3 regions of the Neoaquamicrobium sediminum genome follow, and region 1 is predicted to be linked to each of the others. Evidence: predicted binding sites of a transcription regulator. Region 1 holds the regulator's gene; each other region holds the start of a gene.

Region 1 (10,347 bases):
GAGCTGGTGACCTTGCCCGGCGTCGGCCGCAAGACCGCGAATGTGGTGCTCAACATGTCCTTCGGCCAGCCGACCATGGCGGTCGACACCCACATATTGCGGATCGGCAACCGTATCGGCCTGGCCCCGGGCAAAACGCCCGAGCAGGTGGAAGACACGCTCGTGCGCATCATCCCCGACAAGTATATGCGCCACGCGCACCATTGGCTGATCCTGCACGGCCGCTACGTCTGCAAGGCGCGCAAGCCGGACTGTCCGGCCTGCGTCATCGCCGACATCTGCAAATCGCCGGAAAAGACGACTTCCACCCCCGCGCCGCTGGTGCCAATCGGCGATCCCGAGCCGTTTGCTCAGTAGCCGATACCGCGCGCCAGCATCGCCGCCAGGATGGGGATCAACAGCAGGACCAGCCCTTCGCGGCCGAGCCACGTTCTAACCGCGCCGATCTCGTCGTCCGGCACGATGTAGCCCGCGTCGGCCCTGGCAGCGCCGAGCCAGCGGCGGAAGCGAAGCGTCGGCGGCACCGACAGCAGGCCGACCAGCAGAAAGGCGCCGACTTTGGCCCAGAATACCCAGTAGGTGCTGTAGTAGTCCCATCCCTTGAGACCGAAGATCGCCCGCGCGAAACCGACGATGATGACCGCCAGCGCGATGCCGCCATAGGCGCCGTCCAGTCGCGCAAGGCGGCTGACGGTGGAAGCTCCAAGGCCGGGGCGCACGAGAGCCATCTGAACCGCGAAGATGGAAAACAGTGCAAAAACGAGCAGGTGATGGAGGATGGCCAGAATGAGATCGGTCATCGGGTAAGCCCCCTCGGACAAATGTTTACAACGTAAAGATTGAATAGATACGAATCTTTCCGCTGTCAAGACACGGTGGCTGCGCAGACAGGACGAGCTGAAGCGTGGCGATGTCTACATGAACATGAAGTGGAACGGCGGGACCGACTGACCGGTCAGTAAGCGCGCGCTGCCGCAGCCGCGGACCGGCTTTCGCGAACCGACACCAGCTTGTGCAGGTGCACCATCATCGCTGCGGCGAACAGCGGCGCGAGCAGGTTGACGATGGGTACGGACAGGACGGCGGCGATCAACAGCCCGGCGCCGAACACCGTGCCGGCATTGCGGCGGCGCAGCGCTTTCGCATCGGCCTCGCTGCGGAAGCGCATGGCCGCGAACTCGAAGAATTCCCGGCCGAGCAGATAGCCGTTGACGACAAAGAACGCGATCAGATTGACGCCCGGCACCAGCAGCAGAAGCAGCGCCAGGAGATTGCCGAGCAAGACGAGGCCGAGGAACTTGGCCGAGACGATTGCCGCGGTCATCATCGGCAGGGCCTTGCCGGGCGGGTCATGCGGGTAGTCCTCGCGTTCGACGATCTCGGCGACGTCGTCGAGGAAGAAGCCGGCGATGACGGCGGTCACTGGCGCGATCAGAAGGCCGAGACCCAGCGCCAGCATAATCCCGGCGACGAATGTCGCGGCGGTGCCGAACCAGGCCGCCCATCCCGGCAGGTCGGGCATCAGCTCCTGGAGCGTGGGTAGCGCCAGCATGTCGAACAGGCCGCCGATCGCGAACCACAGGCCGATGAGCGCGAGAATGGTGAGCCCCAGCGTCTTGAAGAAGACGGCACGGAATTCGGGCGTGAACAGGCGGCCTAGAGCCGCGGATGCTGCTTGGAGGATCATGGGCGCACCTGCATCATCCGCAGATAGGCAGCCGCTCCCTCCGCTGCAAGAAGTGGGCCTCCGCACTGAGGGATGCGGAGGCCCGGCACGACGCCGCCGCCTCGGCGAACGTGCTTGAGCTACTGGTCGCCGAGCGCGCGCAGCCGGCCGGCCACGGGCCGCACCGCTTCGGCAAAGGCCGCGCCTTCGGCCCTGTAGGCCTTCACCCGCTCCGCCTCAGCCATGAAGTCGCCCGCCAGCTCGCGCTTCTGTTCGGCGGTCAGGCCCTGAAGCGCGGCGACCTTCTCCTCGACATTGCCGAACATGGCGTCGAATTCTGACTGCGGCATCAGTGCCATAAGACCCTTCATCGTCTGCTCGTAGGCGACTTGCCAGCTCTCGCGGGTGAAGCCGGCAGCGGGAATGAGGCCGTCACCGTCGGCGTCGAATTCATGCCAGTCGTCAGCGGCCTCTTCGTCGTAATAGACCGGTTCGCCGCGTTCCGAAGCCAGTCTCTCCAGCACGTCGGCAACGATAGCCGCCTGCCTGCTTTCCAGTGCGACTGCATAGGAGGCAAGGAAAAGCGATGCGAGCGCGGTCAGCAGCGCAAACTTTATCCGTTTCATGTGGGGTCCCTCTAGTAGCCCTGTCGTGACTGGCATTCGCGCATCACGTTGGCCTGGGCTTGCGCTTGCTGGGATCTGGCTATCGCACCGCCGGCGGTCGAGGCGACCTGCGCGGCAACCATGCCGCCACGTCCCCCGAAACCACCGAGGCCCCCGACCATACCGAGCGCACCACCCAACATTGCGGAGTTGGCCTGGCTCCTGATTGCCGTATCGCAGGCGTTTGCAGTGGAAGCAGCCTGGCGCGCTGGGGTCCGCGATGTTGCCGCCGTTGCTGCGGTGCTGCTGGCCGAGGTGGGGCTAGCCGGCGTCGAGGTCTGGCTGCATCCGGCGAGCAAGGTGCATAGCGCGAGGATTGCGAGCCTGTTCATGGCAACCACCGTACGGGTGGTCTGGGAATTCTGTCGGAGCGGAACGCCGGCAGCGGCGTGAAAGGAGTGATGAACGCTTTCATGAGCATGATCCGTGCATATGAGTTGAGGAGCGGGTTGCGGCGCGGCGGTTCGGCCGTTGCATCCACGCAAGAATTGCCTGTGGGCCGACCCGACGCGGTGCGGGCCGGCCCTTCGGGCAAGCAAGCCGAGTGGTTGTTGACCAGCCCATCTGCGTCTCGCCTGCGATTGCCTGCGAGGGGCTCGAGCAGACCGGGGAGCCGCCTCGCAGATGGCGGACGAGTAGTCGCGGCGCCGCGACATCGGCAACGGTAATTCACGCACGCATAGCTTTTGCCCCGCGCGCATAGGGTGGCAGAGGGAGATGCAGGTCAGTCTTCGGGAAAACCGTCGCGCCGGTGCCGTGCAGGCGAGATGCCGAAGCGGCGCCGATAGGCACTGATGAAGTTTGTCGGATGGCCGTAGCCCAACTCCCAGGCAAGCTGCTTCAGCGGCATGTCGATGCCTTCTGCGATAAGCTGCCGCGCCCGGTCCAGCCTTGCGTCACGCAGATGATCGAACACCGTTGTGCCGAATACGGCCCGAAAGCCTTGATTGAGACGCTTGGCGCTGAGGCCGACGGAATGCGCGAGCTCGTGCAGATCGGGTGGATTGCGCAGATCGGCCAGCAGCCGCTCGCGAGCCTCGCGTATACGTGTCTTCTCGCGCGCTGAAAGGGCGCGCGCATCGACCGGGGTGTCGAGCATATCCAGCAGGCGCGCCAGAAACTCCATCGATTTGGCCTGGCGGTAGAGCTCACCCATCCTGCCCTGGTAGTTCAGGTTGATGAGATCGTCGGCGAGCTGCGCCGTTGCCGGGCCGTCTAGCGGGCGCATCATACTGAAAGGGCGGGATTTGCCGTCGATGGCGTTGCGCGCGAGGTCGGGCAGATCGTCGCCGGCCGTCAGTTCCGCCAGCGTCTGCGGTTCGAGTACGACACCCACTGTGCTCCATGTCTTGCCGGGCTGAATGTGATAGGAAACCGGCGTCTCGGGCGTTAGCGCGAAGAAGTTGCGGTCGTCCCGCCAGCTCTGGTCTTCAGCGTCGCCTGTTTTGACGCAGCCGGCGCCTCCGAGCATATTGCCGAGAACGAGCGAACCGCGCTGCATCACGCCCTTGGGAGCAAGGTCATAGCGGTGCGTGGAAATGCCGTTGATGCGATAGAGATGAAATCCCGGTCGCAGTTCCGAACCTTCCATCCAGCCTTGAAACGGGCCGTCATGATACTGCACGCGTCCGCTGCGATAGCGGCGTTCGGGATGCTTGCCGTCGAAATGAAAGGACCAGCTTTCGGCCATAGGATTGCCGTAACGTCAGAAAGGATGCGCGCCTATACTCAAGTTTGATTTGGATGAACAGCCTTCTTGCGCGCGGACTTGCATTTCGGGGCACAGCGGCTAAACCCGGCCGATGTTCAATGCTTGGCAGGCGACCGCTTGTCGGCACTTCGGAGACATTCATGAGCCAGTACGACGTGCTCTGCATCGGCAATGCGATCGTGGACATCATCGCGCGCTGCGACGAAGCGTTCCTCACCGACAACGGCATCATCAAGGGGGCGATGAACCTCATCGACGCCGAGCGTGCCGAGCTTCTGTACAGCCGCATGGGGCCAGCGATCGAAGCGTCGGGCGGCAGCGCGGGCAACACGGCCGCAGGCGTTGCGAGCTTTGGCGCACGTGCTGCCTATTTCGGCAAGGTGTCGAATGATCACCTCGGCACGATCTACACGCACGACATCCGCGCGCAGGGTGTGGCTTTCGACACCAGGCCGCTGACCGGGGAGCCACCCACGGCGCGCTCGATGATCTTCGTCACGCCGGACGGCGAGCGGTCGATGAACACCTATCTCGGCGCCTGTGTCGAACTCGGACCGGAAGATGTGGAGGCCGAGAAGGCAAGCGGCGCCAAAGTGACCTATTTCGAGGGTTACCTTTGGGACCCGCCGCGTGCCAAGGAGGCGATCCGCATGGCGGCCCGCCACGCGCATGCGGCCGGCAATGAAGTGTCGATGACGCTATCCGATCCGTTTTGCGTCGATCGGTACCGTGACGAGTTCCTCGACCTGATGCGCTCCGGCACGGTGGATATCGTTTTCGCCAATGAGAGCGAGCTGAAGTCGCTTTACCAGACGTCTTCGTTCGAGGCCGGGCTGGATCAGATCCGCAGGGATTGCAAGGTTGCCGCCGTAACGCGCTCAGAGCGCGGCTCGGTTGTCGTTCGCGGCGAGGAAACGGTGCCGATCAAGGCCATCGAGATCGCCGAACTGGTCGATACGACAGGTGCCGGCGACCTCTATGCGGCCGGGTTCCTGTACGGTTATACGGCCGGGCGCAGCCTTGCCGATTGCGGCGCGCTGGGTTCGCTGGCCGCCGGGCTGGTTATCCAGCAGATCGGCCCGCGCCCGCGCCAGAATCTGCTGGAGGAAGCCCAGCAGCACCGGCTGGCCTGACGCTCACGGGATATCCTCCGGACGCCGGCCGGGCCGGCTCTTGTAGGGCGGGAAAGACCAGCCGAAGCGCAATGCGCCGCCACGAATGGCGAACGCGACGAGAAAGGCCGGCGCCGCCGACAAAAGCAGCGGCAGGCCGGCGATGTCGAGGACCGTAAAGGTCACTGCGCCCGCCATGGCCGAAGTGACGTAGATTTCAGGACGCAGCAGCACCGATGGCTCGCCTGAAAGAATGTCGCGCAGAATGCCGCCGAAGGTGGCCGTCAGCATGCCCATGACGATGGCAACCATCGCCGAACCGGTGACGACAAGCCCCTTCCAGGCGCCGAACACGCAATAGGCAGCAAGGCCCACCGCGTCGAGCCACAGCAGCAGACGGTAGCGCGACTCGATCAGGTGAGCCGAGAAGTAGACGGCGACCGCGATTGCAGCGCAGACCAGCAGATAGTCGTGGTTCTGCACCCAGAACACCGGCACGTCGAGAATGAGATCGCGGAACGTGCCGCCGCCCACGCCGGTCACGCCGGCCAGGAACAGGAAGCCGATGACATCGAGCTCCTTGCGCGATGCCGCGAGCGCGCCGGTCGCGGCAAACACCGCGACGCCGGCATAGTCGAGGAAGATGATCTGGTCCATCGCGACCTCCCGCTACGATCTCTAGCGGAAGGGCGTGGCGTGTGGAAGGTAGCAATGCCGGTTCGAGAGCCTCGAAGGACGCACTGACGAGTTTCGATCGGACGACGATGGTCCTGTTCAGGCGTCTTTTTCCGCTTGCGGGTCCGGGGGGCCGGGTTCTGCGGGCGCGGCCTGCTCGGCAGGCTGTTTCGGGCCGCCCTTGGCCACGCCGACCATGGCCGGGCGCAGCACGCGCTCGCCGATGACGTAGCCGGTCTGCACAACCTGCACGACCGTATTGGCCGGCACTTCGGGATTGGGCACCTCGAACATCGCCTGATGGAAATGCGGATCGAACTTTTCGCCGATCGGCTCCAGCTTCTTGACGCCATGGCGCTCGAGTGCCGACAGCATCGCACGCTCTGTCATGTCGACCCCTTCGATCAGGGCGGTGAAGCCGGCATCGCCCGCAGCCTTGGCCTCGGCCGGAATGGCGTCGAGCGCGCGGCGCAGATTGTCGGACACCTGCAGCATGTCGCGCGCGAAATTGGCGATCGCATAGGACTTGGCGTCCTGCACGTCGCGCTGGGTGCGACGGCGCAGGTTCTCCATCTCCGCCGCAAGCCGCAGCGCTCGGTCCTTCAGTTCCTCGTTTTCCTTTACCAGCCGCACGACAGCTTCATAATCGGCTGCCTGCCCCTGCGCATCGGCCTCCGTTTCGGCCTGGAAGGCCTCACCGGTTGCAGCCGTCTCGGCATACTCGCTCTTTGCCGCGGTTTGCTCGGGCGCGCGTTCGTCTTTTGGCTGTTCGCTCATCGCCAGATCCCGTCTTTGGAATGGTTCTTGAAAGTTGCGCCCGATATCGATGTTCGGGGCGCGAAAATCAAGAGCCGGATGCAAGGGGAGGGGAAAAGGTTCCTATTTTAGGCAGGCCGATGCCCGCCACCGGCTCGGTGACCGTATGGCTGTCGAAGCCGGCGATCAGCGGCCGTGCCCTGGCAATTGCGGCTTGAACGGCAGGCAGTGCAAGCGATGCCTTGTGGCTGGCCTCGTCAGTCCACACCTCCGTCACCCAGATCGCATCGGCGTCGGCGGGGTCGCGGGCAACGATGTAGCTGAGGCAGCCGGGCATATCGCCGCTGCCTTCGAGCTGCAGGCCGAGAAGGGCGTCGCGCTGGCCGGGCACCGCCCGCATCCTGCCGATCAGTCCGTACATGTCCCGTTCCTCGCTAGCGCAACAGGCGGCTGATGACCTGCGCGGTGTAATCCACCATCGGCACGATACGGGCATAGTTGAGCCGTGTCGGCCCGATCACGCCCAGCGCGCCGACGACGCGGGCATCCTTGTCGCGATAGGGCGCGACCACCAGCGACGAGCCCGACAGCGAGAAGAGCTTGTTTTCGGAGCCGATGAAGATGCGCACGCCGGAGCCTTCCTCTGCGAGATCGAGAAGCTGGATCAGCCCTTCCTTGGTTTCCAGATCGTCGAACAGATGGCGCAGCAGGTCGAGGTCCGCCTCGGCCGTTATGTTTTCCAGAAGGTTGGACCGGCCCCGCACGATCAGCCGCGCGGGCAGCCCGCTTTCCGCGCCGGCCCAGATTGCAAGCCCGCGTTCCACAAGGTCCTGGGACAGCGCGTCGAGCGCGGTCTTGGTCTCCTCCTTGAGCTTGGCGATCTCCGATCGCGCCTCCGCCAGCGTGCGGCCGCGGATGTGGGCGTTGAGGAAGTTCGATGCTTCGTGAAGCTGCGATGCGGTGACACCGGCCGGCAGTTCGACGACGCGGTTTTCTACATCCCCGTTCTGCGAGACCATCACGGCTAGGGCGCGCTTCGGCTCGAGCTGGATGAACTCGATATGCTTCAGCGGCACCTCGTTCTTGGTCGCAAGCACCAGGCCTGCGCCGCGCGACATGCCGGAAAGCATCTGGCTCGCCTCGGTCAGCATGTGCTCCAGCGTCGCGCCGCTGCCGGATGCCTTGACCTGCGCGTCGATCACACGGCGTTCGTCGTCGGAAAGGTCGCCGACCTCCATGAAGGCGTCGACGAAGAAGCGCAGACCCTGCTGGGTGGGCAACCGTCCGGCCGAAACGTGTGGGGCGTAGATCAGCCCGAGCTGTTCCAGATCGCTCATCACGTTGCGAATCGTCGCCGGTGAGAGCGATTGCGGCAACAGCCGCGAAAGGTTGCGCGAACCCAACGGCTCACCGTCGCGCAGGTAGCTGTCGACGATCATCCGGAAGATGTCGCGCGAGCGTGCGTCGAGCGACTGCAACTGCTGGTCCATCACTGGCTTGGTCATTGTCTGTCTGCCTCGTTCAACGGAGGATATAATCGTCGGCTGCGTGGGTGCAACGGCTGTGAAGGTCGCGTGCCTTTTGCCTTTTCCTTTGCGTCGCGCCGTTGCTGCCGCTACAAGCCCCGGCACATTGAACAGGACCGGACAGAATCCATGCGGCCATCCAAGCGCCAGCCCGACGAGATGCGGGCAATCTCCTTCGAACGCGGCTTTTCCAAACATGCCGAGGGCTCGTGCCTCGTCAGGTTCGGCGACACCCACGTGCTTTGTACCGCCAGCCTCGAGGAGCGCGTTCCCGGCTGGATGCGCAATTCAGGCAAGGGCTGGGTGACGGCGGAATACGGGATGCTGCCGCGCTCGACCGGCGAGCGCATGCGCCGCGAGGCATCGTCCGGCAAGCAGGGCGGCCGCACGCTCGAGATCCAGCGGCTGATCGGCCGTTCGCTGCGCGCGGTCGTCGACCTGCAGGCGCTTGGCGAAATGCAGATCACCGTCGACTGCGACGTGCTGCAGGCCGATGGCGGCACGCGCACGGCCGCGATCACCGGCGGCTTCGTGGCGCTGCACGACTGCCTCAAATGGATGGAAGCGCGCCAGATGGTCAGCGTCGGCAAGGTGCTGAAGGACCATGTGGCCGCCATCTCCTGCGGCATCCACAATGGCGTGCCGGTGATCGATCTCGATTATGACGAGGATTCCTCGGCCGGCACCGACGCCAATTTCGTCATGACCGGCAAGGGCGGCATCGTCGAGATACAGGGCACCGCCGAAGGCGAGCCTTTCTCGGAGGAGGAATTCGCCGCGCTGATGGCGCTCGCGCGCTCCGGCATCAGCCGGCTGGTCAACCTGCAGAAGATGGCGATCGCCTGAGATCGAAGCGATGACCCCCTCCGGCATCCTCGAAACCGCGCTCTATGTCGATGATCTTGACGAGGCCGAGGCTTTCTATACCGAAGTGATGGGACTGGAGCGCATTGCGAAGGTGGAAGGCCGCCATGTCTTTTTCCGCTGCGGGGATGGGGTTCTCCTGCTCTTCGATCCGGACAAGACCGTCCAGCCGCCGGCACCCGATGCGCGGCTGTCTGTGCCGCCCCACGGCACCAGCGGCGCCGGGCATCTGTGCTTTCGCGGAACCGAGGATGAGATCGAGCAGTGGAAAACCCGCATCGAGGGGCGCGGGATCGTCATCGAGGCCGATTTCGAGTGGCCCCAGGGTGGACGCTCGATCTACTTTCGCGATCCGGCAGGCAATTCGATCGAAATCGCAAACCCGAAGATCTGGGGGCTTTAGATGCGGAAGCTTGAGGCAGCGAAGATCGTTGTGGCGAGCCACAACAAGGGCAAGCTGGCAGAGATAGCCGAACTGATCGCGCCGTTCGGACTGCAAGCGGGGTCGGCCGCGGATTACGGACTGCCGGAACCTGCCGAGACCGGCACGACCTTCGAGGAAAACGCCTACATCAAGGCTTATGCCGCGGCTTCGGCAACCGGGCTGCCGGCGCTCTCCGACGACAGCGGGCTTGTCGTCGACGCGCTCGACGGCGCGCCGGGCGTCTACACGGCTGACTGGGCGGAGACCGGTGACGGCCGCGACTTCGCCATGGCCATGCGCAAGGTGGAGGACCTCTTGCAGGAAAAAGGTGCGGTGACCCCCGACGCCCGCACCGGGCGCTTCGTGGCGGTGCTCTGCCTCTGCTGGCCCGATGGCCATGCGGAATATTTCCGCGGCGAGGTCGAGGGCACGCTGGTCTGGCCGCCACGCGGCGAGCGCGGCTTCGGCTACGACCCGGTCTTCAAGCCGGACGGTTACGACGAGACGTTCGGCGAGATGCCGGCCTCGCAGAAGCATTCCTGGGAAGCCGGCCGCGGCGACCTCGGCCTGTCGCACCGGGCCCGCGCCTTCGCCCGCTTTGCAACCGCCATGCTGGTCGAGGCGTGATGCCCGACGACCGGCAGCCCGGCTTCGGCGTCTATGTTCACTGGCCTTTCTGTGCGGCCAAGTGCCCTTATTGCGACTTCAACAGCCATGTCCGCCACCAGAAGGTCGACGAGGAGCGTTTCGCCGCCGCCTTTGCTGCCGAGATGGCATCGATGCGGGAGCGCACCGGTCCGCGTGAGGTGACCTCGATCTTCCTCGGCGGCGGCACGCCTTCGCTGATGAAGCCGCAGACCGTCGGAGCCGTGCTGGAGGCGGTCGCCGCCAACTGGACCGTGCCGGCCGGCATCGAGGTGACGCTGGAGGCAAACCCGTCCTCGGTCG
Region 2 (10,347 bases), on a different contig from region 1:
TTCGACGTAGTCTGCAAAGCCGAAATCGGGCGAGAAGCACAATTCCAGCAGCCCCGCCCGCTGGTTGTCGGTGTCGCGCCATATCTCGCCACGCCAGCTCTGCAGGCCGTTTGGCCGTCCCTCGGTGAATGGCGAGTTCGCGAAAAGCGCGGTCGAAAGCGGCTGCAGCTTCAACGAGACCTGCATCTTGCGGCGCATGTCCGCCTCGCTCTCGAAGTCCAGGTTCACCTGGATCGTGCAGGTCCGGTACATCATATCGAGGCCCTGCGTCCCAACCTTCGGCATGTAGGCCGTCATGATGTCGTAGCGCGATTTCGGCATGCGCGGCGTTTCGGCGAGCGTCCATTTCGGGCTGCCGCCAAGGCCGAGGAAGCGGATTCCCAGTGGCTCGGCGATCTCGCGAAGCTGGGCGAGATGGGCGTTGCCTTCGCGGCATGTCTGGTGGATCGTCTCGAGCGGCGCTCCGGAGAGCTCGAACTGACCGCCCGGCTCAAGTGAGATCGCGCCCTGTCCGGTCGGCTCCACCAGTCCGATGATGTGGCCGGCATCGACGATCGGCTCCCAGCCGAGCACGCGCTGCATGCCTTCCAGTAGTGCCTTGATGCCGCGCTCGCCGCCATAGGGTACCGGGGCGTTGCCGTCGATATAGAAAGGAAACTTCTCGTGCTCGGTGCCAATTCGCCATTGATCGCGCGGCTTGTTGCCGGCGCTCAAATAGGAGACCAGTTCGTCGATGCCTTCGATCGGCCGGAAATCGGTCGTGTCGCGCGCCATGTCGTTTCCTCAACTAAATGTCCGGCCGGCCGTTCTTGCGACGGCGCGCGAGTGTTGAACGAAAGACCGCCGTGCGATCAAGCGAAAAATCCTGACAGCACGTTGACGCTAAGTTGATTGTCGCGCGTTGAAAGCTTCTCTCGGCCTTCCCATGCATCAGCTCCAGTCGCCGATTGTCGCCTGGATGACGGCGAGCGCAGCAACCGCGGCCGTGTCGGCGCGCAGGATACGCGGGCCAAGCGGTATGGCGGTCACGAACGGCAAGGCTCTCAGCATTCGGCGTTCGTCTTCTGAAAATCCCCCTTCGGGACCGACGAGCAGGCCAAGTCTGGTTTCAGCGATTGAGCGCAGCGCCGGCACCGGGTTGTTTGTTGCGGCGTCCTCGTCGCAGAAGATCAGCCGTCTGTCGGGCTCCCAGTCGCCGAGCAGCCGCTCCAGTTTCAGGGGCGGGCGCACCGGCGGCACTGCCAGCACGCCGCACTGCTCGGCCGCCTCGATCGCGTTCGCCTCGAACTTCTCAAGTGATGTCCTGGTGTTCTGCGTGTGCTGTGTGATGACGGGTTGCAGCACGCCAGCGCCCATTTCCACGGCCTTTTGCACCAGATAATCGAGCCGGCCGACTTTCAGGGGCGCAAAGGCGTAGACAAGGTCGGGTGTGGGCGGTTGCGGTCGTGTCTGGCTTTCCACCGCGATGCGCACGGCCTTCTTTCCGAGCGCTTCTATTCTCGCGCTCCACTCGCCGTCGCGCCCGTTGAAGACGAGTAGTTCGGCCCCTTCGGCCATGCGCAGCACGTGGGCCAGATAGTGGCTCTGTGCCTTGTCGGCCTCGAAGGTCGTGTTCTGGGCGAGGTCGTGCGGCACGTAGAGCCGCTGAAGCTTGTAGTTGGCGCGCATGATGCTGTGTTGCGATGGCTGCCCGGCATTCGTCAAGTTCGCCTGCCGTTGAATCTTGCTGCCGTCCTGTCGGTTCGCACCCGCCGCAAACGTCCTGAGTGGGCAGTCACGCAAACAAAGGAGAAGAATGCGATGCTCACTTTGCCGGAAATCGTCGAGCGTGGTCCGCAGCCATACGTCGCCGTGCGAGAGCGTGTTTCGCTTGGCGCGATGAAGCCGGCGGTGGACCGGGCGTTCCAGAAGCTGTTCGGATGGCTTGGCGCGAACGGAGTGGAGCCGGTCGGCGCTGCGTTCTTCAAGTACAATCTCATCGACATGGGTGGAATGTTGGACGTCGAGTTCGCTGTACCGGTGGCCAGAGAGATCGATTCAGGCGGAGAGATCACCGCAGCCATGCTGCCGGCAGGCCACTATGCTCAGGTCAAATGGACCGGACCCTATGACGCGCTCGTCGATGTCAACGCTGTTCTGGTCGGTTGGGCGAAGGAAAAGGGTGTCCGCTGGGACACGCAGGAAACTCCGGAGGGCGACCGCTTCGCTGCCCGCATCGAAATCTACGAAAACAACCCTGCCGAAGTCGAAGATCCGAAAGACCTGGTGACGACGGTCGCCATCAAGGTCGCCGACTGACCGTCAAGGCAGTGCGCTGGGATGCCATGCCGGCGCATAGCCTGCTCGCAACGCCGCGATTGTGGATCGTGGCGTGAGGAGCCGGGCATGCGCAGGCAAGGCCCGGGGCTCCCCATACCCGCTGAAGCTCCATGGCAGAGCCAGTCCGGCTCGGAGTGCAAATATCCCTGCATTGGCCACGATTGCCGCGCCGTCGGGAAGCTGGCGGATCTGGTCTTGCTGCAGCGGTGGCTTCTCGCCGGTGACGGCGTGCCTTTCGGCGTGCAGCAGGCTGTCGATCTCAGGCGCCGTTGCAGTGGCAAGACCGTTGCCCCTGGCGAAGAACCGTTGGAAATCTCGCGCAGCGTCGCGCCGGCAATAGAAGCAGGGCCGGTGGCCCGCAGCCAGCGCCGTCACCTCGTCGAGGAAGAAGAGTTCGGTCCAGCCTGCTCCCCTGGAAGGACTGTTGCGCCCCATCGGCTCCCGCCGCGTTCCGTGCGGGTGTTCCAATGTGCAGACGATCCACGCTTTGGTCGTCCACCGTCGCGAAAGAAGCGTCTTCGACGCTGGATCGTGAATGACGCCGCGATTGCCTGTGAAGAGACCCCGCGCCGGCGTCGCGACGATCTCACCGGCAGGGTCGACCCGGTTCTGCAGTGGCACAAGCAGCCTCCCTTTCCTGCGTCGCGCGCGCCATGCTATCGCTCCGCGCAGTCTTCGACACCACCCGAAAAAAAAGCCGGAAGCTTCCATGCACGTTCTTGTTGTCCAGAATTTCGAGGGTGCGAGCCTTGGACAGGTGGCGATTGCGCTCGACGAAGCCAATGCAAGCGTCGAGACGATCCGCGCCGACAAGGGTGAGCCGCTGCCGGACGGCGCGAATGGCTACGACGCACTGGTCGTGCTGGGTGGCGCGCAAAATGCGCTGGCCGACGATGTGTGCCCGTGGCTTCCCGCACTGTGCGATCTGATGCGCGATTTCTCCGAAGCCGATCGGTCCGTGCTGGGCATTTGCCTTGGTAGTCAGCTTCTCGCTCGCGCCTATGGTGGGCAGAATATCGTAGGCGGGGCGACCGAGTTCGGCTGGCGCGAGGTCGAGTTGACGGGCGATGGCGTTGCCGACCCGATCTTTGAAGGCGTGGGTGAGCGCTTTCGCACCTTCGAGTGGCACGACGATACATTCATGTTGCCCGGCGGTGCCGTGCGGCTTGCCGGCAATCTCGACGTTCAAAATCAGGCTTTCAGGGTTGGCCGCGCGGCCTATGGCATGCAGTTTCATTTCGAGGCCGACCGGCCAATGGTCGAGCAATGGAGCGATGCATTCGCGACGCTGCTGGCCGATCTCCAGCCTGGTTGGGCCGAGCGGCACCCGGCTGAGGCCGCCCTGCACGGGCCGCAGGCCGACGCTGCCGGCATGACCATCGCCCGCAACTGGGTGCGCACCATCGCAGCGCCTTAACCCGTGATGCGAACCGAAAATTTCGATACCGTCATCCTCGGCGCGGGCGCGGCGGGCATGATGTGTGCGATTCATGCCGCTGCGCGCGGCGGTCGCGTCCTTGTCATCGATCATGCAAAATCGCCAGGCGAAAAAATTCGAATCTCAGGCGGCGGTCGCTGCAATTTCACCAATCTGGGCTCAAGCCCCCGCAACTTCCTCTCGCAAAATCCGCATTTCGCCAAGTCGGCTTTAGGCCGCTACACGCAGCACGATTTCATCACGCTGGTGGAAAAGCACGGCATCGCCTACCACGAGAAAACACTCGGGCAGCTCTTCTGCGACCATTCCGCCAAGGACATCATAGCGATGCTGCTGGATGAGATGGCGCAGGTCGGTTGCGAGATCAGGCTCAAGACAAGCCTCGGTACGGTCGAACGAACGGATGCGGGGTTTTCGCTTGTGCTGGCGGGCGATGGCGCGGGCAAGGTGCGATGCCGCCACTTCGTGGTCGCTTGCGGGGGGAAGTCTATTCCCAAGATGGGCGCGACGGGGTTGGGCTATCAGATCGCGGAGCGGTTCGGGCTTGCCGTCACCGAAACGCGACCCGCATTGGTGCCGCTGACATTCGGCGAGGACATGCTGGACGGTTTCCGCGAGATCGCCGGTGTGGCGGTCGATGCGCGCGTTTCCTGCGGCAAGGCCGCCTTCAAAGAGGCTTTGCTGTTCACCCACCGCGGCCTTTCCGGCCCGTCCATCCTGCAGATTTCGTCTTACTGGCGTGAGAAACAGCCGATCAGCATAGCCTTGCTGCCGGACGTAGACTTCGCTCGCGTCCTGCTGGATGCCAAACGGGAGAACGCGCGACGAAGCATCGCAAACGCGCTGGGGGAAATCCTGCCGAAGCGGCTGGCGTCGTATCTGGCGCAGACGCATGGCTGGTCGGGAACCCTCGGTGAGGCAAGCGACCGGAAGCTCTTGTCGATCGCGCAGGCGCTTCACGGATGGGAGCTGTATCCCGTCGGATCAGAAGGCTACCGAACCGCCGAGGTGACTTTGGGCGGCGTGGATACGGCTTGCCTGAACTCGCGCACGATGGAAGCGAAGGGGGCCGATGGCCTCTATTTCATTGGCGAGGTGGTCGACGTGACCGGCTGGCTGGGCGGGTACAATTTTCAGTGGGCGTGGTCGTCGGGCTGGGCCACCGGGACGGCTATCGCCGAACGCGGTACGGCGCATTAAGTAAAACCGCACGGCCCTTAACCAAGACGCGAGTCGATCTTCTTGACTCGCCCGGGCGCAGTGACTATCTCACCGGTCATGTTAGCACTCTCTTCAGGTGAGTGCTAACCGCGATCCGGCCCAGCCGGACGGAGGGAACCCCTTAACCTATCCTTATCGAGGACACCAGAGACATGGCAAAGTCGAAATTCCGCCCGCTCCATGACCGCGTGGTCGTTCGTCGGGTCGAATCCGAGGAAAAGACCGCCGGCGGGATCATCATCCCGGACACCGCCAAGGAAAAGCCGCAGGAAGGCGAAGTTGTCGCCGTCGGTTCCGGCGCTCGTGACGAGGCCGGCAAGCTCGTGCCGCTCGACGTCAAGGCCGGCGACCGCGTCCTGTTTGGCAAGTGGTCCGGCACCGAAGTGAAGCTCAATGGCGAAGACCTTCTGATCATGAAGGAATCCGACATCATGGGCATCATCGGCTAATCCGACCAAACCCGAATTCAGGTTCACGATGGCCGGTTCGCCAAGGCGACCAGCCGTGAAAACAGGAGCTCAACATGGCTGCCAAAGACGTAAAATTCTCCCGTGACGCCCGCGAGCGCATGCTGCGCGGTGTCAACATTCTCGCCGACGCTGTGAAGGTCACGCTCGGCCCCAAGGGCCGCAACGTCGTGATCGACAAGTCGTTCGGCGCCCCGCGCATCACCAAGGACGGCGTCACCGTCGCCAAGGAGATCGAGCTGGAAGACAAGTTCGAGAACATGGGCGCCCAGATGGTGCGCGAAGTGGCCTCGAAGACCAACGACATCGCCGGTGACGGCACCACCACCGCGACCGTTCTGGCTCAGGCGATCGTTCAGGAAGGCCACAAGGCCGTTGCTGCCGGCATGAACCCGATGGACCTGAAGCGCGGCATCGACCTCGCTGTCAGCGACGTCGTCGCCCAGCTTGCCAAGGCCACCAAGAAGATCAAGACCTCGGAAGAGGTTGCTCAGGTCGGCACCATCTCGGCAAATGGCGAGAAGGAAATCGGCGAGATGATCGCCGCCGCCATGCAGAAGGTCGGCAACGAAGGCGTCATCACCGTCGAGGAAGCCAAGACCGCCGAGACCGAGCTCGAAGTCGTCGAAGGCATGCAGTTCGACCGCGGCTACCTGTCGCCGTACTTCGTCACCAACCCGGACAAGATGGTTGCCGAGCTGGAAGACGCCTACATCCTGCTGCACGAGAAGAAGCTCTCCAACCTGCAGGCAATGCTGCCGGTGCTGGAAGCAGTCGTTCAGACCTCCAAGCCGCTCCTCATCATCTCCGAGGACGTCGAGGGTGAGGCTCTGGCCACGCTCGTCGTCAACAAGCTGCGCGGCGGTCTCAAGATCGCTGCCGTCAAGGCTCCGGGCTTCGGCGACCGCCGCAAGGCCATGCTGGAGGACATCGCGATCCTCACCGGCGGCCAGGTGATCTCGGAAGACCTCGGCATCAAGCTCGAAAATGTCGGCCTCAACATGCTCGGCCGCGCCAAGAAGGTGTCGATCTCCAAGGAGAACACCACCATCGTCGACGGCGCCGGCAAGAAGGGCGAGATCCAGGGCCGCGTTGCCCAGATCAAGCAGCAGATCGAGGAGACCTCTTCCGACTACGACCGCGAGAAGCTCCAGGAGCGTCTGGCGAAGCTGGCTGGCGGCGTGGCCGTCATCCGCGTCGGCGGTGCGACCGAGGTTGAGGTCAAGGAAAAGAAGGACCGCGTCGATGACGCCCTGAACGCGACCCGCGCGGCCGTTGAGGAAGGCATCGTTCCTGGCGGCGGCACCGCGCTGCTGCGCGCTTCCCACAACCTCAAGGCCAAGGGCGAGAACGCCGATCAGGACGCCGGCGTCAACATCGTTCGCCGTGCTCTGCAGGCTCCGGCCCGCCAGATCGCGACCAACGCCGGTGACGAAGCTTCCGTGATCGTCGGTAAGATCCTCGAGAACAAGTCGCAGACCTATGGCTACAACGCCCAGACGGGCGAGTTCGGCGACATGATCTCCAACGGTATCGTCGACCCGACCAAGGTCGTGCGCACCGCGCTGCAGGACGCGGCTTCGGTTGCCGGTCTGCTAGTCACCACCGAGGCCATGATCGCCGAAGCTCCGAAGAAGGAATCGGCAGCTCCTGCGATGCCCGGCGGCGGCATGGGTGGCATGGGCGGCATGGACTTCTAGGAAGTCCATAAAGCTCGCCCATCACTTGAGAATCTCAAGCCCGTCAAGCGGGCTTGAGTGGCGGCATGGACTTCTAGGAAGTCTATAAAGCTTGAGAATACGAAGGGGCGGCAGCAATGTCGCCCCCTTTTTCTTTTGTGCCCAAGCAACCAAAATCCTGTCCTGCCGTTGTCTGACGCCGCAAGCGTGCGGTTGTTCGAAAGGAACCAGGCAGATGGTCAATAAGGATCAGGTCAAAGGTGTCGCAAAGCAGGCCACGGGTTCGGCCAAGGAAGCCGTCGGCAAAGCCACTGGCTCGAAGAAGACCGAAGCCAAGGGCAAGGCCGAAAAGGTGGCCGGCAAGGTCCAGAAGGGCTTTGGTGACGCCAAGGAAAAGGTCAAGAAGGCGCTCTGAACCCGCCTTACCGTCAGGCAAAGACAGGGAGCGATGCGATCGCTCCCTTTTTTCGTGTCGGACAGCCGCCGGTAAGAGGTACGAGCCGACGCGATAGCTGCTCCCCGACCCCACCGGGATTGCAGCGCGTGCAGCCGGAGACACTGCCAACCAGAACCATTGACAGCTTTGACGCTGCCCGCTACCCACCGCCGCGGCAAGAGGCGCCGGCCGCTCGCGGCGAAAGCCAAGGTGAAGCCTCTCCGACACGCTCGTCGTAACCGACGCATCGGCAACAATGGCAATGCGAGCCCCATTCGCTCTCCGTCGATGCGATCTGGAGACGACCACATGACGACGCCTGAACCGTCGCGTCAAAACGCGTTCCTGCATGGCCCATTGGGCCCGCTTTTCATCAAGACTGCACTTCCCATCATTCTCATCATGAGCACGAACGGTCTGCAGACCGTGATCGATGCCTGGTTCCTCGGCGAATTCGTCGGCGCGGATGCACTGGCCGCCGTAACGCTGATGTTTCCGGCATTCATGCTGCTGGCGGCACTTTCGACACTCGTCGCGAGCGGTATGGCAAGCGTGCTGGCCCGCACCTTCGGCGCGGGCGATATCGGCGCCACGCGTGTGGTCTTTGCCGGCGCGCACGGCCTTGCGCTGTTGGTCTGCGCGGTGCTGATCGCCTGTTTCTGGCTGGGCGGAGAGCCTCTGGTCAACCGCCTTGCAGATGGTTCGCCGTCGCTTGCAGCCATGGGCTACACCTATATCGCGATCGTCATATGGAGCTCTCCGTTGATGTTCGTCCTGTCCATCAATGGCGATGCGTTGCGCAGCGAAGGACGGCTTGGCTTGATGACCGTGGCTAGCCTCGTCACTTCCCTCGCCAACATCGTCATGAACTACCTGCTTATTGTCGAGTTCGGCTATGGCGTTGCCGGCTCCGCAATCGGCACCGTGCTTGCGCAAATTATCGCGCTGGCGATCGTGGTGGTCTATCGGACGAGGGGCAGGACGCCGCTTCGCTACGGCGTGCTTTCCGTGCGGCACTGGCGCGCGCATTGGGGATCGTTCCTGGCGCTTGGCGCGCCGCAGAGTCTTAGCTTCATCGGCATCTCGCTGACGGCTGCGGCAGTGATCCTTTCCGTCCAGCGCTGGTCCGGCGAAGATTATGCAGCAACGGTCGCGGCCTATGGCATCATCACCCGCATCATGACATTTGCCTTCATGCCGCTGCTGGGCCTCAACATGGCCATGCAGACGATCGTTGGCAACAATTTCGGGGCGCAGCTCTGGTCGCGTTCGGATGCCGGCTTGAGGCTCGGCCTCGTGGTGGCGCTGGGTTATTGCCTTACCTTCGAGGTCGCGATGCTGCTTTTCGCGCCGGTGATCGGCGGTATCTTCGTCGACGATCCGGCCACCATCGCGGAGGTTGGGCGCATTCTGCCGGTTACGATCATGCTCTATGTCGTCGCCGGACCGATGATGATGCTTTCCGGGTATTTCCAGGCGATTGGCGATGCGCGACGGGCGCTGTTCCTGAGCGTGACGCGAACCTACTGTTTCACGATCCCGCTGACTATCGCTCTGCCATTTGCGATTGGAGAGTGGGGTATCTGGTACGCCGGACCGACCTCGGAAGGGCTTATGCTCCTGCTTGCTCTGGGCCTGCTGGCCTATACCCAGGCCGCAACCGGCTATCGTTGGGGTGTGTTGCGGGCTGCTAGATCGTGAACCGGCCCGGGTAGGGCGAAGGAAGGGTTGAGCGTGACACGTGGCGGATAGTTCCTGGCTCCTTGTGCTGGCGCTGTCCGCCTTTAGCTCCGCCACGTTGCTGCCCGGATCCTCGGAGGCAACGCTGATTGGCCTGCACCTTTCGCAGGTCGCACCGGGCTGGCTTTTGCTGGCAGTTGCGTCGACGGCCAACGTCGTTGGCTCATGTGTCAACTGGATGCTAGGCCGGTTCGCGGCCCTGTGTGCCGGGCGGCGCTGGTTTCCGGCAACGCCCGAGCAACTGGACCGTGCGTCAGACTGGTATCGACGTTTGGGCTGGCCGACGCTTCTGCTTTCATGGGTTCCGATCATCGGCGACCCGCTGACGGTCATGGCCGGCATCCTGCGCACACCGCTATGGCTGTTCCTGATCGTTGTGGCCTTTGCCAAGACGGCGCGCTATGCAGCCTTGCTCTGGTTGATCGACCTGATCTGAGCACCAGATTTAATGCCGGCCACGCCAGCCCCCTACGGACGAGCAAGCCACGGACGGCTCTGAATAAGGAGACCGACAATGACGAAAACCCGCACCGAAACCGACACCTTCGGCCCCATCGAGGTCGATGCCGGAAAATATTGGGGCGCGCAGGCGCAGCGCTCGCTCGGCAATTTCAGGATCGGTTGGGAGAAGCAGCCGCAGCCGATCGTGCGCGCGCTCGGCATCGTCAAGCAGGCTGCTGCAGAGGCCAACATGGACCTCGGCCGCCTCGACCCGGCGCTCGGCAAGGCGATCGTCGATGCCGCGCAAGAGGTGATCGATGGCAAGCTGGACGATCACTTCCCGCTGGTCGTCTGGCAGACGGGCTCGGGCACCCAGTCGAACATGAATGCCAACGAGGTGATTTCCAACCGGGCAATCGAGATGCTCGGCGGCGAGATGGGCTCCAAGAAGCCGGTCCATCCCAACGACCACGTCAACATGAGCCAGTCGTCCAACGACACCTACCCGACGGCGATGCACATCGCCTGCGCGGAGGAGATCGTGCACCGGCTGCTGCCGGCGCTGAAGAAGCTGCACGGCGCGCTGGACGCAAAGGCAAAGATGTG
Region 3 (10,347 bases), on a different contig from region 1:
CCTTCAACGTCACGGCGATGTCACCGGCGCCTTCGATGACGTGGTGATTGGTCAGAACATAGCCGTTCGCGGCATCAACAATGACGCCGGAGCCGGCACTCATCTTGTGTCGCTGCTGCGGCATCTGCGGCAGGTCGAAGAAGCGGCGATAATAAGGGTCGTTGAACAGCGGGTTGGTTTCTGCCGGCGCGCGCGAGGTTACGGCGATGTTGACGACAGCCGGCGTCACATCTTCCAGCACATCTGCAAGGGAACGCGCTTCGACGGTTTCCGCAAATGGAGATTGTGCGGCGACGGGGGCCACGGCGCATCCCGAGAAGGCCAGGAAAATGGTGGTGACAACAACGGCGAAGAATCGCTGCGCACGCGGTGGCATATACACGATCATCTTCAGTCTCCCGAAAACGTCCTTCTCCCTGGTTCGGAAGGCGGCGGTCGGGTCTGCCGCCTTCGTCGGTGTCAAAAAATCATCCAGCCGCCATGAGCGGCATTGGCTCATCCCTCGCGGTTACGCGTAGGTGACGGCCGTGAGGCGCTCTGCGCTGACAGAAACATCAGTGTCGAAGCCACTGTCCGGCGGTTCCACCCGGCAGTTTCCGCCTTGGCAAGCAACCCTTCAAGCCACGGCTTGAACGTTGAGCGGCATTCCGCCTGATGGCCAACGAAATCGCTCGGCGGACAATTCGGTGGAGCGATCGTGCCGATATTGGGGACCATGTTCATGACAGCCTCCCTGATCGATGATGCCTGCGCCCGTAATCGGGCGCAGGCTTCGCAGTTGATCTAGAAGTCCATTCCTGCGCCGGCGGGCAGGGCGGGCGCGGTGTCCTTCTTCGGCTTCTCAGCCACCATCGCCTCGGTCGTCACCAGCAGACCGGCTACGGAGGCTGCGTCCTGCAATGCGGTACGAACGACCTTTGCCGGGTCGATCACACCCTGCTTGTAGAGATCGCCGAATTCGTCGGTCTGGGCGTTCCAGCCCCAACCAAACTCGGCCTTCTCCCGCAGCTTGCCGACGATGATCGAGCCTTCGGCACCGGCATTTTCGGCGATCTGGCGGACCGGCGCCTCGATCGCGCGGCGGACAATCTCCACACCCGTCCGCTGATCCGCGTTGTCGACCTGGATGGTCTCAAGCGCCTTGGCCGCCCTTAGCAGAGCAACACCGCCACCAGGCAGTACGCCTTCTTCGACCGCGGCGCGCGTAGCGTGCAACGCATCGTCCACTCGGTCCTTGCGCTCCTTCACCTCGACCTCGGTCGAGCCGCCGACGCGGATAACAGCAACGCCGCCAGCAAGTTTGGCGAGACGCTCCTGGAGCTTCTCGCGGTCGTAGTCCGAGGTCGTCTCCTCGATCTGCGCCCTGATCTGCTTCACGCGACCTTCGATTTCAGCCTTGGAGCCGGAGCCGTCGACGATCGTGGTATTCTCCTTCTCGATGACCACCTTCTTGGCGCGGCCCAGCATCTGAAGCGTGACGTTTTCCAGCTTGATGCCAAGATCTTCGCTGATTGCGGTACCGCCGGTAAGGATGGCGATGTCCTCGAGCATAGCCTTGCGGCGATCGCCAAAGCCCGGTGCCTTGACCGCAGCCACCTTGAGGCCTCCGCGCAGCTTGTTGACGACAAGAGTCGCCAGAGCCTCACCCTCGACATCTTCAGCAATGATCAGCAGGGGCTTTCCGGACTGGACCACAGACTCGAGAACCGGAAGCAGTGCCTGAAGATTGGAAAGCTTCTTCTCGTGGATCAGCACATAGGGTTCGTCGAGCTCGACGCGCATTTTGTCCTGGTTGGTGATGAAGTAGGGCGACAGGTAGCCGCGGTCGAACTGCATGCCCTCGACAACCTCGAGTTCGGTCTCGGCAGTCTTGGCTTCCTCGACCGTGATCACGCCTTCATTGCCGACCTTCTGCATGGCCTCCGCGAGAAACCGGCCGATCTCCTTATCGCCGTTTGCCGATATGGTACCGACCTGCGCGATCTCGTCGTTCTTCGAGATCTTCCGAGCATTCGCCTTGAGCTCGGCGACCACTGCGTCGACGGCCTTGTCGATGCCGCGCTTCAGGTCCATCGGATTCATGCCGGAGGCCACGGCCTTGGCACCTTCCTTCACGATCGCCTGAGCCAAGACGGTTGCGGTCGTGGTGCCATCGCCGGCGAGATCGTTTGTCTTGCTTGCGACCTCGCGCACCATCTGGGCGCCCATGTTCTCGAACTTGTCCTCAAGCTCGATTTCCTTGGCGACAGTCACGCCATCCTTGGTGATGCGCGGGGCGCCGAACGATTTGTCGATCACGACATTGCGGCCCTTGGGGCCGAGCGTGACCTTTACCGCATTGGCGAGGATATCGACACCGCGCAGCATGCGCTCGCGCGCGTCGGAATGGAACTTGACTTCCTTGGCAGCCATTGGATCACTCCTTCAGTAGGCAGCTTTCGTTGACTGGTTGAGCAATGGAAGAAGCCTTACGCGGCCTTCTTCAGTGCGGCGGTCGCTTCGATCACGCCCATGACATCGCTCTCCTTCATGATGAGGAGGTCTTCGCCGTTGAGCTTGATCTCGGTGCCGGACCACTTGCCGAACAGGATGCGGTCGCCAACCTTCACGTCGAGCTCGACCAGCTTGCCGGTGTCGTCGCGGGCGCCGGAACCGACGGCGATGACTTCGCCTTCATGTGGCTTTTCCTTGGCGGTGTCGGGGATGATGATGCCGCCGGCGGTCTTTTCCTCGGCTTCGATGCGGCGGACCAGGATACGGTCATGCAATGGACGGAACGTCATCTCGTTCTCCTTCAGGACAAACAAATTTTGAGAGGTTCCTCCGCACCGGACCGGGTCCGGTACGGGGTGCGCAACCCTTGCGGCATTGCGCGCACATGGAGCTAGTTTGAGAAATTTGACGTTTCAAGAGGGCTGGCGAAAAATTTTGGCACTTGATCGTTACGAGTGCTAGGGGCCTGAAATCGTGCAACTTTCTACGGCGCCCGGATCACTAAAAGGCTTGATTTTTTCGAAGGAGACGGCAAAATTTTCGCCATGGTCGCGTTCTTGAAACGCGCCAGCAAAAATGGTCGCAACTGGAGTTTGGAACGGCAATCCGAAAGGAGGTAAGCTATGGGCCGAACCGATTTCTCAACGATCATTCCGTCACTCGCGCCTGAAGCAGAGGATGTCGCGCTTGATCGTCTGTTGTCCCCATCGCGCCATTACAAGCATCCCGATGATGTTGTTCGCGACCCGGAGCTAAATATGGGCGAGAAACGCGCCATTTTGTCATCCTGGGCGTCAGATGCGTGCGCGGTTGAATCGATGCCGACCCTGCGCCGCCCGCCGGGTATTCCACAGCCAATCTCGTTTAATGTCATCATGGATGCCCTGCATCGACTGGATCACCCGGACGAGGCGAGAGCGATGGCGCGCACGGCGATGCCGGATGGGCATTGGCAGCGACTGGATGCCTGACGTTCAAACGGGAACTTGGAGACTTGAATGGCCAAAACGGTGAGCAGAGAGTTTCATTTGCAAATGGAAGGATATGGCCTGACCACGGCAGAAATCCACTATCACATGCCGGACCATCCCAGCCTTCTTCAGCTCTATGTCTGGCAGGAATACGACCTTGCGCCCGGCTTCCCCGAACTGCGCGGGTTCCTGGAATACTGGCGCGAGACGCTGGAAGGGCCGCTTCATTCCGTGCGCGTCGCCCACCACCGTCTGATCAGACCATCGGAATGGAGGGCCGTCGACGGCATCATATCAGTTCATTGAGGGACAAGGTCGGCGGTAGGCCGAGCGACAGACGGCTTAGGGTGCGTCGCTGCGCAGCGGATGCCTCGTGACCACCGATATTGCCGCAGTCTCATCAGGTCTTTCCGAGGATACAATTGCGTCCGCTTTGCTAAGAAGGTGCCGGCCTCGCCCCTAGCTCTGCTATCCAGCCACGCGCACTCCGCCGCTGGGAGCAGTGGGGACCTGGTCAATGACGGTTTGCAGGGCGTTCGGCACTAAAGCATCCGCGTGTTTCTTATCGCCGCAACAGAGATAGGCCTTTCAACGCAGATAAGGCAGCAGCCAGACGATATAGAGTTCTTGTTCGTCCTCCACGGACAACGGCCGATCGCACCGCTTAGGTGTGTCGGCTCTCGCCGCCTTCCCTTTGGTCTGCGTTTCGGGCTTGCCGCTGACGGCTCCAGGTTTGAACCAGCATCTCAGCTCGCGCTTCACGGTCTGCAGGACCTTCGTCAGGAGCTTCCGAGCGCCGTAACTCCTCGCACATCAAAGCGAGATCGCGCGGTGTGAATATACCATTGTTAACGGGTTTGGCGGACATCATAGCCATCTCCGAACCTTTGGGGCGAGAGCATGATGGTCGCAAACAGCCGTCAGCGCCCTTAGAAGATGGCTGACGATGCACCCAGTCTCACAGATTGCGGGCTTGCTGGCCAGTCACTTCATATTACGGTCGGTGGGCAGCCTGGGGGGTTCACGCAGGATATTATGTTCTGTCACTGTTGAGATAACTGGTTCGCACTCTTGACGAGTTACCTGCTTCAGTTGGAAGAAATGCCGGGGACATCGGCGTTGTGGTCATATCACGTCAGTTCGCCGCCCCCGCGCCTGATATGAACTCTGCGGCCTACGACCCCTGACTGGCAACCTCGGCTTTGTGAAACCACCGCTGTCTGCGCACGCAAGTCAGGTTTCGGCCCTTGGCGGGAGGCGGCCTCGGATACTGATCGACGCTGCCCAGCACCGTTCGACGTGTTGCTATAACTAACGGTCGTCGCGTTTAATGAATTGATGGCTGTTATCCAGAACACCGGGGTTGTCAGGCAGGACAGCCAGAGCCAGCCCCGCGTCATCGAAGAGACGAAACCACTCGTCCCATCCCACGAGCTCGAACCCGCCGGCATTTGGAGGTCGCTCCGCTTGATCCTGATCTTCATAGGCCACTTGATCGAAGGCGATAAGGAGATGCGGTTGAACGCCCGGTTGTGACGACACATCGACTACGGCTGGGACGCCCATGCGTGCCGCTGCCCAAGCTCGTATCGCATTGTGGTCCGTCAAGATCTGCTGTCTAGCCATAGTGCCCTCCTGCCGTGGAAGCACAACCAACCGTGCCCACTCATCCTTGCTTTGGGACATTTCGTCTACTGCACCGCATCCTGGGAAGAGGCGAAGACATCACACTTCGTCGAAACGACTTCCTTCGCGCGAAGGCCTTCGCGACAGGGCGGCCTCGTCATCATCATTTGGCAACGCCTCGTCACTCTGCTGGAAGGCGTTGTCGTCATCCTCTTCTAGAGGTTTGCTCGATTCTTCGGAACTGAACTCAAGCTCCCCAACGTCCAGCAACCTGTCTGGAACGACCGGGCCGGATTCTGCTTCTTCTTGACCCTGCTCTTCGACGAAAAGGGCCTTGGGCATATCAGTTCTGGCGTCATAGCTTCGCCTGCTCATGGTCTGCTCCCTTTCTCGCAAGTTGTTCTCAGCGGATTGCCGCCTTACGATTTTCCGCCGTCGTTGGCGCGGGCCTTGTCACCCTTCTTGATGCTGGTCGTCGTCTTTGCATCTGCGCTCTGACCGAAATCTGTTCCCCCCAGATGACCGCCGCTGGTAGTGTGTTCGGCCACTTTTTCGATGCGTTCTTGAATCTCTTTTTTATCGGTCTTGCTCATTTAGAAACCTCCTTTCCAATGTTCACCAACCCGCTCATAGCAAGTCCGTTCCAGATAAAGCTGCGCGAGATGAGCGGCTAGTCGGGAGACAGGCGTCGAGCCTTGAAATTGAATTCGCATTCGAACAAGGACTGTTTGTGGGCATTGAGGACGACAATACGAAACGTACGATCGTTCCCGTCCGGCACCTCATCCACGGCCATTTCGGTTATTGCTTGTACCGCTTCGCGGGACGCTTCTTCTTCGTTCCTGAATTCCAGCCCCTTAGGGTCAGTGGTCGAATAGCGACCATTATCAATTGCGAAGAAAAAGATCGGCATTGCATCTATCCCACTTGAGACCGGAACCTTAGGTGCAGGTGGGTCGGATCGAACTGCGAAAAGGCGGCAAGACGCGAGAAGACGGGCATGGTAACCCTGTCGCTGTCATTGAAGCCCGACTTCATGATTAAGCTTCTTGATCAGCGGATTTTTCAACGCTTTAGAAGCGCTTGATCCAGGAGCAGAGCCTGATCAGGGAACCGCGCGTGACATTGGGTTCTCGCATCCCGCCATCGTCTTCTGCGCCCTGGGGGGCTTGTGCGCAGTAGTCTCGCACCGCCTCATGTTGCGAGGGGGAAAGCTGAGCCCAGTTGGCGCGAACCTCCGCCTCGGTCCGTAATGTGCCGGAACCGGTATCCAGAAAGAATGCTTTTGCGATCTGAGCGTCCCATTCCGGGGGCACGCTTCCGGTGTCGCTTCCAAGTCCCGAGACGCCCTGTTTGGGGTTCTGGGCCATTTGTTGTCGTTCCTGCGCCTCAGCCTCGGCCCCCACCATTGTCAGGGCCAATCCCAGGAGGCCAACTGCAGCACTCTTCGATGCCATCACGTTCATCCTCGCGCTTGTTTGACCCCGAACAGCAAGAGGCACACCTTGTTCCCTGGTAAAAAGAGGCGATTTGCCGGAATACTGCTTTAAGTGCGTGGGGCCATGGTGCGGCCTATTGCGAGATTTGGCTCCCGCTGGGACCTGCCCGGGGCGGATCGGTTGAGGTCAGGTTGACCGATTGACGGCGGCCTTAGAGGGGGTTCAGACCCATACAAGCACGACCGACACGGCATAGAGCAGGAACACGGCCGCGCTTTCAAATCCAATTCGAGCGATACCGAGGCGCTCCCTGCGCAGCATGCCGAGAAGTAGAACCGTGGTCATGAGTAACGCCATCAACGCAGTTGCCCGGTTTGCCGGGGAGAATGCAGAGTATATGGAGCCCTGATAAGACAGGTCGGCCAGGCTGAGGAAAATCACTTCGAACGCCTTCCCGCCGATGATGTCGCCCACAGCAAGGCTCACCACCCCAATCCGCACGGCTGCGATAGCAGTCACGAGCTCGGGAAGGGAGTTCGCTACTGCGGTAAAGACTGTGCCGACAGCCGTCGCGGAAAGATGGGTCCTGTCCACGATTGCCATGCTCGCTTCGCCTATGACGTAGCCTGAACACGCCGTCAGTGCCGCCAGCAACAAAAAGGCGCGCCAGAGTGCTCCCGTGGAACCGGCGCCGGATTCGGGTTGGGTCAGTTCGACTCGTGTCTCTTCTGTGCGGACCGGCTTCCACATGGGCTCGTCCTTGATCTTTGTGAGAAGCCGCAAACCAAATCCGTAAACAAGCACGATGAGCATCGATGCCGGGTGCACACCGAAGACGGCGATATCGGGAAATGTTTCAGCAAGAAGCACTATCGTCAGCAGACCTGCCAGCAACACACCTTGCGCTAATCCGGTCACGCTTGCGGCAGCGTGTTCGAGATTTGCGCGGCGGTAGGCCAAGTCGGCAATCGCTATAAAGGCGGTTTGCGCAGTAAGCCCTCCCAAAGCATTGCCTATGGCCAGCTCCGGCGCTCCTTGCGCGGCGGTGGAGACCGAAGTGATAGCACCGGGCAGTGAGGTGGCGGCCCCGACGAAAAGAGCTCCAGCAACGACTTCACCCAAGCCGGTTCGGTCAGCCAGTGCGTCGGCAACACGTGCGAGCCGCGCGCCCGCTATCGCGACAACGATTGCACCCGCGACGAAGATTGGCACGACCCAGACCAATGACAGATTTGCAAGTTCCGGCACGGCTCCTCTCACACGGCCGGCAGTTCACAAAAATCACGCACCAGCCGGTCGGGGGACATCTCGGGCTTGGTTCTGTTCCTTGGCCAGATGTTCGCGACCGGCACCGGGTTCACGAACAAGCCCGTTGGTCAGACCGATCTTTGCTGTGTTCCCCGGCGATTGCGCGCATCAGACCATCCGCAATTTGGCGCAGATCCCGACAAAGCGTCCATGTGTGGACAGCCAACAAATAGGAGAAGGACAATGACCCACGAGAAAGGCCAAGGTTGCGAGCAATCCGGTATGAGCCGGCATAGGCCAGAGATATCCAACGAACGGCGCAACGCACGAGCGCGGGCGGGGGAGTTGCGCGATCCGCGAAGCATCTGGGAAAACGCTGAGACGGAGCCGATGCCTCGAAGCGGGTTGCCAGCGCGACCTGGCGGGGGCGAAAGGATCGCTGATGAAGGCGACGTGGGCGCCTGGGAGACCACGCCCTATGACATTCCATTGCAGGCTGAGGAAGTGGGACGGCAGACGCGACAGCCGCGGCGCGGCGAAACTCAGGATACGCGCCGGCCAATCAATAATGTGCGAAGCCGGCGAGGGGAGTGAGCACGCACGATCGAAGCAGCTGCCTGTTTGACCGCCGACCTCCTATCATTTGACATATCGCCTGCTTCAGTCCCGCGCTACATTTGATTCTACGCAGGAAGGGTCGATGTGGGGAATGAGGGTGCGCACACCGCTGGCCGCTTTTGTTTTGGCGGCCGGCCTATTCGTCTCAGTTTTGGCTAGTTCGGCTCTGTTCGTTTCGCAGGGCTATCGCGATTCAATTCGGCGCGGCGAGGAGAAGGCTGGCATAGCAGCCCAAATCGTCGCCGTGCATTTTCAATGGCTCATCGAGGCGTCAAGGCAGTCCCTTCGTCGTATCGACGACACCTTGGGTTACCGCCCGGAACTGCTCGCAACCGCCATGCTTGGCGATCTTGATGACGCAATTGAAGGACTGCCGCAGAACGTCGAAGTCAGATTATTCGACCGCAATGGTCGTGAAATTCTCTCCACTGCGCCCAGAGGAGAGATCAACATTGCCGACCGTCCGTATTTTCAGGAGCTCAGAGACGGCGCAGCGCAGGTCATCTCACAATTGCTCATCGACCGGATCACAGGCGAACGAAGCTTCATTGTAGGCCGTCGCCTTTGGCGCTCGGGCAAGTTCGCTGGGGTCGCCGTGATCGTGGTTCCCACCAGTCTCATGTCACAGGTGTGGCTGAACCTCGACCTGGGTCCGGATTCCGCGATAAGTGTTGTTCGCAAGGACGGTCTCATAGTCGCGCGTCATCCTGGTCTTGCAGAGGGATCCGCGATTGGTTCGCAGGTGGTTCCAGAAGGATTGGGCAGGCAGGAGTCCGGGACTTACAGGCGCGTCTCCCGACTGGATGGTGTCGAGAGACTCATCGGCTTCCATCGTGTTTCAAACAGCGAGCTGATCGCGTTTGCTGCTGTCGCCAGCGAGGCGGCGCTTGCGGATTTCAACAGGCGGATTGTCCGAATTTCAGTGATCGCCGTACCGGTGTTCTTGGCATTGCTGGCAATGACTGTCTGGGTTTCAAGACTACTAGTGGTGGATAGGCGGCGTCGATTGGAGGCAGAGGAGTCGCTCGCTCAGAACAAGATGCTGTTGCGCGAGATACACCATAGGGTGAAGAACAATCTGCAGACGGTTGCATCTCTTGTCCGCCTCCAACCGCTGCCCGAAGACGCAAAGCGGGACCTTTCGAGGCGCGTCGCTGCCATGGCGATGGTTCACGAACAGATCTACCGGTCCGACCGGCTCGATACCGTAGATCTCTCGATGTATCTGCGCGAGCTCGTGGGGGAGGTGGTGCAAGCCTTCGGTGCCAATAGCAAGGTTGAGCTTGGTCTCGAACCGGCGAAGATCGATGCAGATCGCGCTATGGTGGTTGGATTGATTGTAACCGAGGTGGTTTCCAACTCACTTAAGCATGCGTTTCCCGGAGAACACCGCGGACAGATCAACTTCTCGCTCACTATCGGGGATGACGGCCAGATTCGGTTGACGATAGAAGACGATGGCGTGGGGTTCGATCCGCAGGCTGTTAAGGCAGGGCTGGGCCTCAAACTGATAGATCGTTTTGCCCAGCAGCTTGGAGGCCGGTACGAGATCAGCGGCAACGGAGGCTTGCGTTTCGTGCTTTCGATACCGGTGGCAATGCATCAGCAGTCCGGTCCGTAGTCTTTTGACCCTGATATGATAGTGTTCCGCCAAATCCAGTTGCTGCGCGGCTAGTCATATAGGATCATGACCCGGCATCCACCGACCAACGACGAACTCGCTCATGACGAGCGGCTGACCCCTTTGTTGATCAATCTCCAGAACAGGGATCGACTATCGCCTCGCGAGAGAGGCGCCATCGCCGGCAGCATTGCACGATTTCAGTCTCTGAAGAGCGGCGAAGATATCGTGCGTGAGGGGCAGGAGCCTGGCGAAAGCTGTCTCATGGTGAGCGGCTATTCGGTTCGAACGCACACCATGCGTGATGGCGGCGTCCAGATATCGGCGGTCC

Evidence for each region. Region 1 encodes HrcA, which represses chaperone genes, less so after heat shock. Its sites were predicted from a motif close to GTTAGCACTCNCNNNNNGNGAGTGCTAAC; they were not measured.
Region 2: a site for HrcA is predicted at 5,038-5,066, ahead of groES (co-chaperone GroES). Genes of this name have one in related genera too.
Region 3: a site for HrcA is predicted at 2,928-2,956, ahead of groES (co-chaperone GroES). Genes of this name have one in related genera too.

Annotation. Positions count from the first base shown of each region.
Region 1 is NZ_JAZHFV010000001.1:996,668-1,007,014, forward strand. It holds gene nth (endonuclease III) at 1-357, shown strand, start outside; gene V1479_RS04945 (DUF2214 family protein) at 351-800, opposite strand; gene V1479_RS04950 (sulfate transporter family protein) at 956-1,687, opposite strand; gene V1479_RS04955 (hypothetical protein) at 1,807-2,292, opposite strand; gene V1479_RS04960 (hypothetical protein) at 2,521-2,724, shown strand; gene V1479_RS04965 (helix-turn-helix domain-containing protein) at 3,056-4,021, opposite strand; gene V1479_RS04970 (adenosine kinase) at 4,183-5,175, shown strand; gene V1479_RS04975 (trimeric intracellular cation channel family protein) at 5,179-5,811, opposite strand; gene grpE (nucleotide exchange factor GrpE) at 5,929-6,606, opposite strand; gene V1479_RS04985 (putative quinol monooxygenase) at 6,674-7,006, opposite strand; gene hrcA (heat-inducible transcriptional repressor HrcA) at 7,020-8,090, opposite strand; gene rph (ribonuclease PH) at 8,241-8,957, shown strand; gene V1479_RS05000 (VOC family protein) at 8,968-9,378, shown strand; gene V1479_RS05005 (non-canonical purine NTP pyrophosphatase) at 9,379-10,026, shown strand; gene hemW (radical SAM family heme chaperone HemW) at 10,026-10,347, shown strand, end outside.
Region 2 is NZ_JAZHFV010000002.1:396,048-406,394, forward strand. It holds gene V1479_RS07225 (glutamate--cysteine ligase) at 1-774, opposite strand, end outside; gene V1479_RS07230 (16S rRNA (uracil(1498)-N(3))-methyltransferase) at 931-1,668, opposite strand; gene V1479_RS07235 (GyrI-like domain-containing protein) at 1,801-2,298, shown strand; gene V1479_RS07240 (hypothetical protein) at 2,302-2,940, opposite strand; gene V1479_RS07245 (type 1 glutamine amidotransferase) at 3,029-3,736, shown strand; gene V1479_RS07250 (BaiN/RdsA family NAD(P)/FAD-dependent oxidoreductase) at 3,743-4,957, shown strand; gene groES (co-chaperone GroES) at 5,131-5,427, shown strand; gene groL (chaperonin GroEL) at 5,502-7,145, shown strand; gene V1479_RS07265 (CsbD family protein) at 7,360-7,539, shown strand; gene V1479_RS07270 (MATE family efflux transporter) at 7,870-9,261, shown strand; gene V1479_RS07275 (YqaA family protein) at 9,302-9,736, shown strand; gene fumC (class II fumarate hydratase) at 9,815-10,347, shown strand, end outside.
Region 3 is NZ_JAZHFV010000011.1:25,915-36,261, reverse strand. It holds gene V1479_RS23465 (Do family serine endopeptidase) at 1-388, opposite strand, end outside; gene groL (chaperonin GroEL) at 784-2,412, opposite strand; gene groES (co-chaperone GroES) at 2,469-2,783, opposite strand; gene V1479_RS23450 (hypothetical protein) at 3,117-3,464, shown strand; gene V1479_RS23445 (usg protein) at 3,492-3,770, shown strand; gene V1479_RS23440 (hypothetical protein) at 4,776-5,090, opposite strand; gene V1479_RS23435 (hypothetical protein) at 5,190-5,465, opposite strand; gene V1479_RS23430 (hypothetical protein) at 5,510-5,683, opposite strand; gene V1479_RS23425 (DUF6894 family protein) at 5,761-6,003, opposite strand; gene V1479_RS23420 (hypothetical protein) at 6,164-6,547, opposite strand; gene V1479_RS23415 (sodium:calcium antiporter) at 6,752-7,777, opposite strand; gene V1479_RS23410 (sensor histidine kinase) at 8,478-10,016, shown strand; gene V1479_RS23405 (Crp/Fnr family transcriptional regulator) at 10,083-10,347, shown strand, end outside.